DNA from 2 places in the Mesorhizobium sp. MC2-1-1 genome. Region 2 is predicted to be linked to the other one. Evidence: predicted binding sites of a transcription regulator. Region 2 holds the regulator's gene; the other holds the start of a gene.
What was found. Region 2 encodes HrcA, which represses chaperone genes, less so after heat shock. Its sites were predicted from a motif close to GTTAGCACTCNCNNNNNGNGAGTGCTAAC; they were not measured.
Positions count from the first base shown of each region.

Region 1 (3,205 bases), 2.7 Mb from region 2:
TGCAATGCGCGACGCACGATGTTGATGCCGGCGGCCTGGTCGGAGTTGGCGCCGGTGGCCTTCACGTTGGCCGAAGCGCGCAGCAGGGCCACGCCACCGCCGGCAACGATGCCTTCTTCCACGGCCGCGCGGGTCGCGTTCAGGGCGTCGTCAACGCGGTCCTTCTTTTCCTTCACTTCCACCTCGGTCGCACCGCCGACGCGGATCACGGCAACGCCGCCGGCGAGCTTCGCCAGACGTTCCTGCAGCTTCTCCTTGTCGTAGTCCGAGGTGGTTTCCTCGATCTGCTGCTTGATCTGGGCGACACGGCCCTGGATCTCGGCCTTCTTGCCGGCGCCGTCGACGATGGTGGTGTTCTCCTTGGAGATAGACACCTTCTTGGCGCGGCCGAGCATGTTGAGGCCGACATTCTCGAGCTTGATGCCGAGGTCTTCCGAGATGACCTGGCCACCGGTGAGGATGGCGATGTCTTCCAGCATGGCCTTGCGGCGGTCACCGAAGCCCGGGGCCTTGACGGCGGCGATCTTCAGGCCACCGCGCAGCTTGTTGACGACGAGCGTGGCCAGGGCCTCGCCTTCGACGTCTTCCGAGATGATGAGCAGCGGCTTCGAGGTCTGAACGACGGCTTCCAGCACAGGCAGCATGGCCTGCAGGTTGGACAGCTTCTTCTCGTGCAGCAGGATGTAGGCGTCTTCCAGATCGGCGACCATCTTGTCGGCGTTGGTGACGAAGTAGGGCGAGAGGTAGCCGCGGTCGAATTGCATGCCTTCCACGACTTCCAGCTCGGTCTCGGCGGTCTTGGCTTCCTCGACGGTGATGACGCCTTCGTTGCCGACCTTCTGCATCGCTTCCGCGATCATCTTGCCGACCGACTCGTCGCCATTGGCCGAGATCGTGCCGACCTGGGCGACTTCCTCGGAGGTCTTGATCTTCTTGGCGGCCTTGCCAAGAGCGACGACGACTTCAGCGACGGCGAGATCGATGCCGCGCTTCAGGTCCATCGGGTTCATGCCGGCGGCAACGGCCTTGTTGCCTTCCTGGACGATCGCCTGGGCCAGAACGGTCGCGGTGGTCGTGCCGTCGCCGGCGATATCGTTGGTCTTCGAAGCGACTTCGCGGACCATCTGGGCGCCCATGTTCTCGAACTTGTCCTCAAGCTCGATCTCCTTGGCGACGGTGACGCCGTCCTTGGTGATGCGCGGGGCGCCGAACGACTTGTCGATGACGACGTTACGGCCCTTCGGGCCGAGGGTCACCTTCACTGCGTCGGCGAGGATGTTGACGCCGCGCAGCATGCGCTCACGGGCGTCGCGGGAGAATTTTACTTCTTTTGCAGCCATGGTTAGCTCCTGACAGGGGCTCGGGAAGAGCCCGAAAACTCAGTTGATGGAGAGGCCGATGTTCAGCCGATGATGCCCATGATGTCGGATTCCTTCATGATCAGAAGGTCTTCGCCATTGAGCTTGACTTCAGTGCCCGACCACTTGCCGAACAGGATGCGGTCGCCAGCCTTGACGTCCAAGGGCACGAGCTTGCCGCTTTCGTCGCGAGCGCCGGAGCCGACGGCGATGATCTCGCCTTCCTGCGGCTTCTCCTTCGCCGTATCCGGGATGATGATCCCGCCGGCGGTCTTGGATTCGGATTCGACCCGGCGAACGACCACGCGGTCATGAAGCGGGCGGAACTTGGACTTTGCCATCTTGTCTTCCTCGAATGAGAACGGTGAGAACTGTTCCTCCATCCGGCGAGGCCGCCGGACATCGGTTAGCACTCACCCAAGGCGAGTGCTAACGTGGCGCTGAAATAAGCTGGCGGGGTGTGAGAGTCAAGGCGCGCGCAAGGGGGCGATGGCGCGAAATTTTTCTAGCGCGGAACGCGAGGCGGAAAATGAACGGCCTGCAGCGAGGCACCAATGAGCAATCTCGCCGTCACTCCAGGTGCCTCGGTGCCCGCAAAACCAGCAGCGGGCAGCGTTCGGCGAGCCCGTATCTGCCGGTCGAGGCAAGGCCGACATCGCCGAAATATAACTTTGCCTCGTCGACGAGAGTCGCCGCGGGCGCGAAGCTGTAGACGGCCGGCGAGTTCCGGTAAACGTCGATGGTTCCGATGACCGGCAGTTCCCATCCGGTTCGGGCCGACAGCTCCTTGCGGTCGGGAAACATCCTGTCGAATTGTTCGAGGATGCCCCTAACCGGTATCGCGTAGTCAGGCGCGCCGCCCGTCGCGGTCATGGCCACGCGCCACTTGAGCTCGTGGAAGGTCGAGACGCCGCCGCTCAGCGCCAGGGCGCGGACATCCGACGGGTCGTCGGGGCTTTCGGGAGAGGCGTAAAGCCTGATGCCGGCGCGTCCGTCGTCCTTCAACGCGCGCGCGACCGACGCAAACAGCCTGCGCCTGAGGTCGGCGGCGCCGATGGCAGAGAGACAGCCGTCGCCGATCAGCGCTTCGACGCTTGCACCGGGAAAGGGCAGCGAGAACCAGTCGCCCTGCACGGCCTTGCGCGTGTCGCTGTCGCCGGGCCAAATGCCGGCGATCATGTCGGCGGACTCGTCGACCGATGTCATTGCCCCGCCAAGCCCGGCGAGCTCCGGCGTCACACCGAGCATGACGACATGCGATCGGGCAAGGTCAAGTTCGCGCTCGTAGGTTTCGACCACCTCCGCCGGCGGCCGCAGCGGCGGGCCGAGCAACTGCCAATGTTTGCGAATTGCATTCCAATGCTCTGTCATGCAAACCCCAGCCAGCAGCGCGTTGTATTCGATCGAATAGTCGACGACGCTTGTTAGGCCAAGTGGGGACAGGCATGGCGCGCATCGCGGTGATCACGCATGAGTTCGACCGCTTCCAGAGCCGGCGGGGGCTGCTCTTGCGGCGCGATAGCCCTTATATGCTGTTCGACCTGCTGGCGGAACTGAAGCGCCGCGGCCATTCGGTGCGGGTCCTGTGCGGCACTTCGGCCGAACCCGCCGCCGACATCGCGGTGCTCCATCTCGACGTGACCGTGACACCGCCCGATTATGTCGACTATGCGCGCCGCTTTCCCTTTTGCCTCAACATCGGCGCGGCCGATATTTCGAAACGCCGCATTAGCGGCGCCGTGATCGGCCGGGAAGATGGCTGGCAGGGAAGCGTCATCGTCAAGAGCAGCCTGAACCATTGGGGCACGCCGGAGCAGCAACTGAACCGGCGCGCCGGGCGCGCCGGC
Region 1 is NZ_CP195205.1:1,192,247-1,195,451, forward strand. Features, by position in the region: gene groL (chaperonin GroEL) at 1-1,340, opposite strand, end outside; gene groES (co-chaperone GroES) at 1,403-1,699, opposite strand; gene ACR64R_RS06090 (class I SAM-dependent methyltransferase) at 1,929-2,729, opposite strand; gene ACR64R_RS06095 (hypothetical protein) at 2,804-3,205, shown strand, end outside.
Region 1: a site for HrcA is predicted at 1,764-1,792, ahead of groES (co-chaperone GroES). Genes of this name have one in related genera too.

Region 2 (3,205 bases):
ACATTGTCGCCAAGCTCGTCGCGCTCGTTGACGACGCACCAGAGCGCGCCGGTCGCCGGCTGCACGGTCATGCCGGAGCAGTTGCGCAGGCCGGTGGCGACCGTCCTGCGGTTCCTACCGTCGGGGTCGAACGCCAGCACGTCGGCGCGGCCTTCCTCCGAGCCCCAGGCGGCGCCAAGCGGCTGCGATTTCGCCCACGCCTCGATGCCGCCCTTCGGCCTGGCAGCCATGTCCTCGGCGACGTTGGAGCCGGAACCGACCGACAGATAGAGCGTCTTGCCGTCGGGCGAGAAGGCAATGTCGCGCGTCCAGTGATGGTTGGCGGGGATCTTCGCGACGATGGTCTCCGGCTTGCCGGACGCCTTGAGGTCGCCGTCGCGATAGGGGAAGCGCACGACGCTGTTGCTGTTGGCGACATAGACCCATTGCGGCTTGCTGCCGGGCGGATAGAAGGCGATGCCGTAGGGCCGGGTCAGGTTCCCGGCGAAGATCGACGTCCCGGCGGGCTTGGCGCTGCCTTCGGCCAGGCGAAAGACGCGGATCTGGTTCGCCCGGCTGTCGGCCACGAAGAGATCGCCGTTCGGCGCCACGCGCACGACGCGCGGACTGTCGATGCCGGAAGCGACCAGGTCGGCGGAGAAGCCCGGCGGAAGCTTTGGCTTCGCGCCCTCGGGACGATCGGTGATGCCGCCACCGTTCGAGGCGGACTCGGTTGCATAGGGCTCCTGAAGATCGCCGGGCTTTATCAGACGCCGCACGCCCGGACGGTCGACCTTCCAGTCACCGAAGGCCTTTTCGCCGAGCAAGGGTTGACCGGCCTGCTGCGCGAAGGCGCCGGTGGCGAGAAACAACGCAATGCCCGCGAGGCCGGCGATCCGCATCATTCTGTCCTCCTTCATCTGCCAGCGCGCGCCGATCGATCGGACGCCTGCAGACAGGAGATATTGGGCAAATGTCCTCAAAGAGAAGCGTGCCCACGCGGATATTACGGCATGACGCCGGACTCAGGCCTCTTTTGCATCCAGATCGTCGTCGAGGCGTTTTTCCAGCTCGACGAGGTCCGCCGGCAAGGGCAGGCCCATGGCGCGCATTTCCCTGAGCTTCTCGCGCAGCTGTTCCTGGATCTCGTGCTCGTCCTTGGGCTGGTTGATCATTTCCTGCAGCAGGAGGTCGATCTGGGCCTTTATCGCTTCCAGCGCCATGTCTTTCTCCTTCGCAGTTCCCCGCGCCCCCGGTCGCCGGGTTCGGGCCGGGTCGGCCTCGCCTGAGTATCGATACGCCTAGCGCAGCATGCGCGAAATCAGTTGCGCCGTATAGTCGACCATCGGCACGATGCGGGCGTAGTTAAGCCTTGTCGGTCCGATGACGCCAAGCGCGCCGATGACGCGGGCGTCCTTGTCGCGATAAGGGGCGACGACCAGCGACGAGCCGGACAGCGAAAACAGCTTGTTCTCCGAGCCGATGAAGATGCGCACGCCCGGCCCTTCCTCGGCGAGGTCGAGCAGCTGCAGCAGCCCGTCCTGCGTCTCCAGGTCCTCGAACAGATGGCGCAGCAATTCGAGGTCGGCCTGGGCGGTGACATTTTCCAGGAGGTTGGCGCGGCCGCGCACGATGAGGCGCGCCGGCAGGCCGCTTTCGGCGCCGGCCCAGACCGCCAGGCCCTTCTCGACAAGATCCTGCGACAGCGTGTCGAGGGCGGATTTGGTTTCATCCTTGATGCGGGCGACCTCGGCGCGCGCTTCGGCGAGCGTGCGGCCACGGATATGGGCGTTGAGGAAGTTGGAGGCCTCGTGCAACTGCGACACGGTGATGCCGGCCGGCAGATCGACGACGCGGTTCTCCACGTCGCCGTTCTGCGAGACCAGCACGGCAAGCGCCTTGGTCGGTTCGAGCTGGATAAATTCGATGTGCTTCAGGGCGACCTCGTTCTTGGAGGCGAGCACAAGGCCGGCGCCGCGCGACATGCCGGACAGCATCTGGCTGGCCTCTGTCAGCATGTGCTCCAGCGTCGCACCCGAGCCGGAGGCGCGCACCTGCGCCTCGATGATGCGGCGCTCGTCGTCGGAAAGGTCGCCGAGCTCCATGAAGGCATCGACGAAGAAGCGCAGGCCTGTCTGGGTCGGCAGCCGCCCGGCTGAAATGTGCGGCGCGTAGATAAGGCCCAGATGCTCGAGGTCGCTCATCACGTTGCGGATTGTGGCCGGCGATAGCGAGGATGGCAGGATGCGCGACAGGCTACGCGAGCCGACAGGCTCGCCGTCGCGCAGATAGGAATCGACAATCCGCCGGAAAATATCGCGCGAGCGCATGTCGAGTGACTGAAGTACGGGCGACTGAAGCCCGGGACTCTGGGACGTCGGATCGACTGGTTTGTTCATTCCGGCGAGAAACCTCCTGCCGAAAGATATAGACTTAAGCCACGGCGGCGCAACCCGGTGCCGCGTTTGCGGTCACCCGGCCGTTTTCCTCATGCGCCCCTTTTCCTTTGCGACTTGCCTCGCTTGCGGCTACAAGCCGGCCACGATTCCGAAACGAGAAGAAAGCAGGCCTGATGCGCCCCTCCAAACGCCAAGCCGACGAAATGCGCGCCATCTCCTTCGAGCGCGGCGTTTCCAAGCATGCCGAAGGCTCTTGCCTGGTGAAGTTCGGCGACACGCATGTCTTGTGCACGGCGAGCCTGGAGGAAAAGGTGCCGGCCTGGATGCGCAATTCCGGCAAGGGCTGGGTGACAGCCGAATACGGCATGCTGCCGCGCTCGACGGGCGAGCGCATGCGGCGCGAGGCCTCCGCTGGCAAGCAGGGCGGCCGCACGCTGGAGATCCAGCGGCTGATCGGCCGCTCGTTGCGCGCCGTGGTCGACCTGCAGGCGTTGGGCGAACAGCAGATCACGGTCGACTGCGACGTGATCCAGGCCGATGGCGGCACCCGCACCGCCTCCATCACCGGCGGCTGGGTGGCGCTCCACGATTGCCTGCGCTGGATGGAAGCGCGCCAGATGGTGAGCGTCGCCAAGGTGCTGAAGGACCATGTCGCCGCGATTTCCTGCGGCATCCATGACGGCCAGCCGGTCATCGATCTCGACTATATCGAGGACTCCTCGGCCGGCACCGACGCCAATTTCGTCATGACCGGCAAGGGCGGCATCGTCGAGATCCAGGGCACGGCCGAAGGGGAGCCTTTTTCCGAAGAGCAGTTTTCCGCGCTG
Region 2 is NZ_CP195205.1:4,502,239-4,505,443, reverse strand. Features, by position in the region: gene ACR64R_RS22345 (PQQ-dependent sugar dehydrogenase) at 1-884, opposite strand, end outside; gene ACR64R_RS22340 (hypothetical protein) at 1,005-1,202, opposite strand; gene hrcA (heat-inducible transcriptional repressor HrcA) at 1,281-2,378, opposite strand; gene rph (ribonuclease PH) at 2,552-3,205, shown strand, end outside.